DNA from 2 places in the Rhizobium sp. ZK1 genome. Region 1 is predicted to be linked to the other one. Evidence: riboswitches for the same ligand, from Rfam matches in the RefSeq annotation. Region 1 holds a riboswitch; the other holds the start of a gene.
The links. A riboswitch is a leader RNA that binds a small molecule or an ion and turns the genes downstream of it on or off. The one in region 1 is predicted to bind cobalamin.
Positions count from the first base shown of each region.

Region 2: it holds a riboswitch for cobalamin, as region 1 does, so the genes downstream of both, nrdH (glutaredoxin-like protein NrdH) here and cobU (bifunctional adenosylcobinamide kinase/adenosylcobinamide-phosphate guanylyltransferase) in region 1, are expected to answer to the same signal.

Region 1 is NZ_CP180586.1:2,498,308-2,502,006, forward strand. Features, by position in the region: gene cobW (cobalamin biosynthesis protein CobW) at 1-1,016, opposite strand, end outside; gene cobU (bifunctional adenosylcobinamide kinase/adenosylcobinamide-phosphate guanylyltransferase) at 1,021-1,530, opposite strand; cobalamin riboswitch at 1,734-2,128, opposite strand; gene ACK9YZ_RS13010 (chloride channel protein) at 2,336-3,699, shown strand, end outside.
Region 2 is NZ_CP180586.1:3,655,207-3,658,905, forward strand. Features, by position in the region: gene nrdE (class 1b ribonucleoside-diphosphate reductase subunit alpha) at 1-1,302, opposite strand, end outside; gene nrdI (class Ib ribonucleoside-diphosphate reductase assembly flavoprotein NrdI) at 1,281-1,694, opposite strand; gene nrdH (glutaredoxin-like protein NrdH) at 1,708-1,929, opposite strand; cobalamin riboswitch at 2,190-2,415, opposite strand; partial or broken gene ACK9YZ_RS18555 (hypothetical protein) at 2,592-2,780, opposite strand; gene ACK9YZ_RS18560 (heavy metal translocating P-type ATPase) at 2,825-3,699, opposite strand, start outside.

The DNA.
Region 1 (3,699 bases):
GCGTCCTGATCCATCTCGTGCAGGCCGATGACAACGAGACGCGTGCTGCGCGTTTCACCCGATGCCCAGGCGCGGTCGAAATACTGGTCGATACGGACACCCACGGCCTGCAGCTGCAGGCGCATCGGCTTGCCGGAGACGTCGATGAAGCCCTTGAGGCGCAGCACGTCATGCTCGGCAATGATGCCCTTCAGCTTCTCGACGAAACCGGCCGTGTCCGAGATCGCACCAAGCTCGACGACGAAACTGTCGAATTCGTCGTGATCGTGGGGCTCACCGTCCTCATGCTCCAGCTCGTGATGGGACTTGCGGTTGACGACGTCGTCTTCCGTTCCGATGCCGAGGCCGAGCAGCACGCTTGCCGGCACGTCGCCATTCCTGGCCTCGATCATCACAGGCTTGCGGGCAATGCGCGAGGCGACTTCGCTCTTCACGCGACCGAGCCCGTCGCTGTCGATCAGGTCGGTCTTGTTCAGTACGATCAGGTCGGCGCAGGTCAGTTGATCCTCGAACAGCTCCTCGATCGGGCTTTCATGGTCGAGCGATTCATCCTCGACGCGGCGCGCATCGACGGCATCGTGGTCATCGGCAAAACGACCAGCGGCGACAGCGGCACTATCGACCACGGTGATGACGCCATCGACGGTGACTTCGCTACGAATATCCGGCCAGTTGAAGGCGGCCACCAGCGGCTGCGGCAAAGCGAGGCCCGAGGTTTCGATGACGATATGGTCCGGACGCTGATCGCGCTCCAGAAGCCTCGTCATGGTCGGAATGAAATCGTCGGCGACCGTGCAGCAGATGCAGCCATTGGTGAGCTCGATAATATCGTCTTCGGTGCAATTCTCCGCCCCGCAGCCCTTCAGCACATCGCCATCGACGCCGAGATCACCGAACTCGTTGATGATGAGCGCGATCTTCTTGCCGCCGGCATTGGTGAGCAGGTTGCGGATCATGGTCGTCTTGCCGGCGCCGAGGAAGCCGGTGATGACGGTCGCGGGAATTTTCTGCTGCATGGAACTAACCCTTCATTTTCAGCGGCAATCCTGCCGCGATAAAATAGACGTCGTCGGCCTCTGCCGCGATCATCTGGTGCAGCCGGCCGGCATGGTCGCGAAACTCGCGCGCCATGCGGTTTTCGGGCACGATGCCGAGGCCGACTTCATTGGAAACGATGACGAGCCGCGCCTTTGCGTCAGGGAGAAAGGCGGCGAGCGCTGCGGACTGCGCAGCGATATCGCGCCCGTCCATCATAAGATTGGTGAGCCAGAGCGTCAGGCAGTCGACCAGGATCGCCCTGCCCTCGCCATCGATGGCCGCAAGGCGCTCCGTAAGATCGAGCGGCTCCTCGTGCGTGGTCCAGGAGGGACCGCGATCGGCCTTGTGCCGGTCGATACGCGCCTGCATCTCCCCGTCCCACGCCCGGCCGGTGGCGATGTAGTGGCGGTCGAGGCCGCTGGCTGTCACGAGATTTTCGGCGAAGCGGGATTTGCCGGAGCGCGCGCCGCCGAGGATGAAGGTGGCGGTCATGCGCAAACGCTCCTGTGAGAGAGGATGCGGCTTGTTCTAAGTGTACTTTCCTTGGCAACAGAGGCGGGTGCCACAGACTCGACGCAAGAGGCCGAAAGCACCGCACCGACGCCTGCCAATCGCACCGCCAAAGGCAGCACCGAACCATATTCTTCAGCCAAAACAACCTCCGTGCTGGCAGCGGGCAAAACACCCAGTTGGGCACTATGCCCGGCACGGATGGCAGGTCTCCTGGCTCGCAGTTGTCGGCCGCGATAGGGGCAACCGTTTCCGGTCGCCCCTGATCGTGCCAGCGGATCTGCCTCGCCTTCCCGGCTGCATCTCGTGAAAAGGCGGACGATTCGTAGAAAGAGAGGCGTCCTGCCCCGGCTGATCACGGTGCATTTCCAGTGGCTTTTCCGGCGCCTGTTCCACCTTGCCCGCCCACAGGATGCGGGCCGTCGGCGCGGCAGTCGAAATGCCGGACGGAAGACCCTGACTGCTCTACAGTCGCGGGGTCGGCTGTGATGAAGGCCCCCGGTTTGGGTCCGCCTCGTCACATTCCCTTTTCATCCGGAAGGCGTCAGGCCGATCCGGAACCATCCATTATGTGGTTTCATGGTTAGGCGCGCGCAACCCCCATGTCAATTGCCCCGCACTGTGCCAGAGAGGTTCATCTCTACTTACACTACCAAGATTATCGTGTTTATTCAAAATCTTATGTCATAGAAACTTTACTGCCCGGCCGGTATTTAGCCGCAATTGGCAGGCATGCGGTGCCGCCTGCCACCCTTGACCGCCGCTCCTGTCGCCTAGTTCTCCTATGATGCTCTCCCGAATGGATATCCGCCGCTTCCGGCCCTTCACAACCATATTCGATTTGGGACGCCTGCGCGCCCTCGCCAGACAAAGTGAAATAGGCCTGGTCTTTGCCGGCGCGCTGGTCGGCATCGCTGCGGGGCTGGCGGTCAGCGCCATGAGTTTCGTGTCCGAGGCAATGCACCGGTTGATCTTCGGCATCGAAACCGAAACCCGGCTCAGCGCTTCGCAGATCGACAACCAGTTCCTGCTGATGACGGCGCCTTTCGCCGGCGGTATCCTACTCGGCTTGTTGTTCTTCATCCTCGCCAAGTGGCGCAAGAAGCCGATGGTCGACCCGATCGAGGCCAATGCGCTGCATGGCGGTCGCCTGTCTTTGACAGACAGCATTCTCGTCGCCGTCCAGAACATCATCTCCAACGGCTTCGGCGCCTCGGTCGGTCTGGAAGCCGGCTATACGCAGCTTGCAGCCGGCATCGCCTCGAAATTCGGCCTGAAACTGCAACTGCGCCGCGCCGATCTGCGCGTGCTTGTCGGCTGCGGCGCTGCCGGCGCCATCGCGGCCGCCTTCAATGCGCCGCTGACCGGCGCGTTCTACGCCTTCGAGCTCATCATCGGCACATACGCCATCGTCTCGCTGACACCGGTCGTCGTTGCAGCCCTGGTCGCCACACTGGTTGCACGCCTGCTTGCCGGTAGCGATTTCATCATCGATGTCGGCAGTTTCGGCGCTGTCCAGCCGGCCGATTACGTGCCGGCGATCGCACTCGGCGCCTTCTGCGCCGGCATCGGCATCCTGCTCATGCAGGGCGTTGCCTTCGTCGAGGAACTGGCGAGAAAGAGCTCCGTCCCGCTGCCCTTTCGCCCGGCGCTCGGCGGCATCGTCGTCGGCCTGCTGGCGCTGGTCTCGCCGCAGATTCTGGCCGCCGGACATGGCGCACTGCATCTGAACCTCGCCAACGAAGTAACGATCCCCGCCCTTATCAGCCTGTTTTTGCTGAAATCGGTCGCTTCGGCTGTCTCGATCGGCTCCGGCTTCAGGGGCGGCCTGTTCTTCGCTTCACTCTTCATGGGCGCGCTGCTCGGCAAGCTCTTTGCCTATTCCGCCCCCTATTTTGCCGATGCGACGCTGACCCCCGTCATCTATGCCGTGGTCGGCATGAGTTCGCTTGCCGTCGCCGTCATCGGCGGGCCGCTGACCATGACCTTCCTCGCACTGGAGATTACCGGCGACTTTCCGATCACCGCCCTCGTGCTCGCCGCCGTCATCACTTCCTCGCTCGTGGTTCGCACCACCTTCGGCTACTCCTTCGCCACATGGCGTTTCCACCTGCGCGGCGAGAGCATCCGCAGCGCCCATGATGTCGGCTG
Region 2 (3,699 bases), 1.2 Mb from region 1:
CATCGCCATCGCGATGTTCAGTGAGCCAAGATTGCAGGAGATATCCTTGCCCATCGTCTTGTAGGAAAGGTCGTCGTTGAATTCGCTGGCCTCGCTCACCTGCAGGATTTCCGAGCAGAGGTTGCTCATGCTGATACGCCCGGCAATCGGGTTTGCCCGGTTCACCGTGTCTTCGAACATGATGTAGGGATAGCCGCTCTCAAACTGGATTTCGGCGATCACCTGGAAGAATTCGCGCGCCTTGATCTTCTTCTTGGTGATACGGGCATCCGCCACCATCTCGCGATACTTTTCCGTCACCGAGATCTCGGTGAAGGGCACGCCATAGACCCGCTCCACGTCATAGGGCGAGAAGAGATACATGTCCTCATTGTTCTTGGCGAGTTCGAAAGTGATATCAGGCACGACGACGCCGAGTGACAGCGTCTTGATGCGGATTTTCTCATCGGCATTTTCGCGCTTGGTATCGAGAAAGCGCATGATATCGGGGTGATGCGCGTTGAGATAAACCGCGCCCGCACCCTGTCGCGCGCCGAGCTGATTGGCATAGGAGAACGAGTCCTCGAGCAGCTTCATGACGGGGATGATGCCGGAAGACTGGTTTTCGATCTGCTTGATCGGCGCACCGGCCTCACGGATGTTCGTCAAGGACAGCGCCACGCCACCACCGCGCTTGGAAAGCTGCAGCGCCGAATTGATGGAGCGACCAATCGATTCCATATTGTCTTCGACACGCAGCAGGAAGCAGGAGACGAGTTCGCCGCGCTGCTTCTTGCCGGCATTGAGGAAGGTCGGCGTTGCCGGCTGGAAACGGCCGGTAATGATCTCTTCCATCAGATCGCGTGCCAGCTGTTCATTGCCTCTGGCAAGCGCCAGCGCCACCATGCAGATGCGATCTTCATAGCGTTCCAGATAGCGTTTACCGTCGAAGGTCTTTAGCGTGTAGCTGGTGTAATATTTGAAGGCGCCGAGGAAGGTCGGGAACCGGAACCTCTTGGCATAGGCTTCGTCGAACAGATCGCGGACGAAATTGAAGGAATACTGATCGAGTACGTCCTGCTCGTAATAGCCTTCGGTCACCAGATAATCGAGCTTCTCCCTGAGATTATGGAAGAACACCGTGTTCTGGTTCACATGCTGCAGGAAATACTGCTTGGCCGCCAAGCGGTCCTTGTCGAGCTGGATCCTGCCCTCATCGTCATAGAGGTTCAGCATCGCGTTCAGCGCGTGATAGTCCAGCGCTTCCACGGCCTTTAGCGGTTTTACACCCGCATCCCGCGTCAGGTTCGTTCCTGTGTCCAAAATCGTCCCATCCCGTCTTTGACATTGGCGACATCCTCGGCAGTTCCCAGAAGCTCGAACCTGTAGAGGTAGGGAACCCGGCACTTCTGCGAGATCACGTCGCCGGCAAGCCCGTAGGTCTCGCCGAAATTGCTGTTGCCCGCTGCAATCACGCCGCGGATATTGGAGCGGTTTTCCGCATCGTTGAGGAAGCGGATTACCTGCTTGGGCACGGCTCCCTTTACGATCCCTGGGCCGCCATCCCCGCAATAGGTGGGCGAGATCAGCACGTAGGGTTCGCGAATGTGGATGTCTTCAGCACTGAGGGGAATGCGCGCCGCGCGCAGTCCCAGCTTCTCGACGAAACGATGGGTATTCTCGGACCGGCTGGAATAGTAGACGATCAGGCCCATCGCTCTTCTCCAATTAGGAGAGCGCGCTGATCATGTCGGGACGGAAGCCCGCCCAGTGGTTCTCGCCGGCAACGACGACCGGAACCTGCATGTAGCCCATGCCGCGAACGCGATCGAGCGCGTCGGCATCCTCGGAAATATCGATGATCTGATAGTCGACGCCCAGACGGTCGAGGGCGCGATAGGTGGCGATGCACTGAACGCAGGCAGGCTTGCTGTAAACGGTAACGCTCATCATGTTCCTCGTGATGTCAATGAATTTCGGACGCAGTACAGGGCACGGGCGCCTTGCGGCGTCCGGGGTAACGCTTGACGATGATCTTGCAGAGTCGGCGCTTAAACGCCTGAAATTATCCCTTGCAGGATTTGCGCGGGCGGCGGCCTTGACGTTCTCGACATAACTTCAACCCCGAAGTGCTCATGCGGACGTTCGGGGCAGCGTAACAGCACGGATGGATTCCGCTTTCATGCACGCGACTTTCCGGACACCCCGCCCGTGGACGTTTTATTCAAGGCAGGTCTCCTGGCTTACGGGTCGAAGCCCCTGCCCCAGCCTTCCCAAAGCCTCATGCCTCAGTGACCTGAAATCGGACAGTTGCTCGCCGCTTACAGTTGCGGGGGCAGCTCCGGCTTTGTCGCGCCGTCATGGCGAAACGCACCGTATTCCCGTCTTAGCCCCCGACCCTCACGAATCGAAGGAACCTTGAACACTAGATATAGTACGCGAATCCCGGTTTGCGTCAACGGATGGTTTGTGCATCGCGTTACGGAATGTTTGAAATCGCTGCATTCCTGTGAAAAACGTGGTTAACGAATGGTAAAGAAAACAGGCTGTGGAGGAGGCCTCAAAGGTGAAAGCCGGCATATAGCCGGCTCTCCCAGGAATCGACTAGGCGCTCATGCGCGGGTCGTTGCTGCGGCACCGCGCAACAATCGAGCAGCCGCCACCATGTTGACGAGCGCTGGGCGAACCTCCTCCCATTTACGCGTCTTCAGACCGCAATCGGCGTTGATCCAAAGCTGCCCATTCGTCAGGCGCTCGCGCGCCAACATCAGAAGTTCGGTCGTGGAACCACGATGCGGCAAGCATGCACTGCCGCATCCAATCGCAGGATGATATAGAGAAATCTTTATGTCTTCATCCGAAGAAGGCGAAGCGCATTCATCGTCACCAGCACGGTCGCGCCCGTATCCGCCAGGATCGCCGGCCACAGGCCGGTAATGCCGGCTATAGTGGTGACGAGAAACACTGCCTTCAGCCCGAGCGCGATGGTGATGTTCTGCATGATATTGCGCATCGTCCGCTTCGAAAGGTCGATCATGCGCGCCACGTCGCCGACACGTCCATGCAGCACCGCCGCATCCGCCGTTTCCAGCGCCACGTCGGTGCCGCCGCCCATGGCGATGCCGACATCGGCAGCAGCAAGCGCCGGCGCATCGTTGATGCCGTCACCGACCTTGGCGACGAAAAGCCCTTCCTTCTTCAATTCGCCGACGATGCGCTGCTTGTCCTGCGGCAGCAGCTCGCCGCGCCAGTCGATGCCGAGATCACCGGCAACGGCGGCTGCCGTGCGCTTGTTATCACCGGTCAGCATGATGGCCCGCACACCGGCCGCCTTCAGCGTCGCAAGGCCGCTCTTTGCGTCCTCGCGTGGCTCGTCGCGCATGGCGATCAGGCCGGCAGCGACGCCATCGATCAGCAGCACCGAAACACTTTTGCCCGCGCCATTCAGGATGGTAACCTGCTGATCCTGCTCCGCATTCAGCGCTCTACGCTCACGCGCAGCCGGCGGCGACAGGAGATCGAGCGTTTCGCCGCCCACCTTGCCCGTCACACCCTTGCCCGGCAGCGCCTCAAGTTCGAAAGCCGGCGGCATGGGTACACCATCGGCTTTCGCCCGGTTTAGGATCGCCAGCGCCAACGGATGGCTGGAAGCTTGCTCCAGGACCGCGGCGCGTGACAGCACCTGCGTCTCAGAGCGTCCAAAGGCAATGATATCGGTCA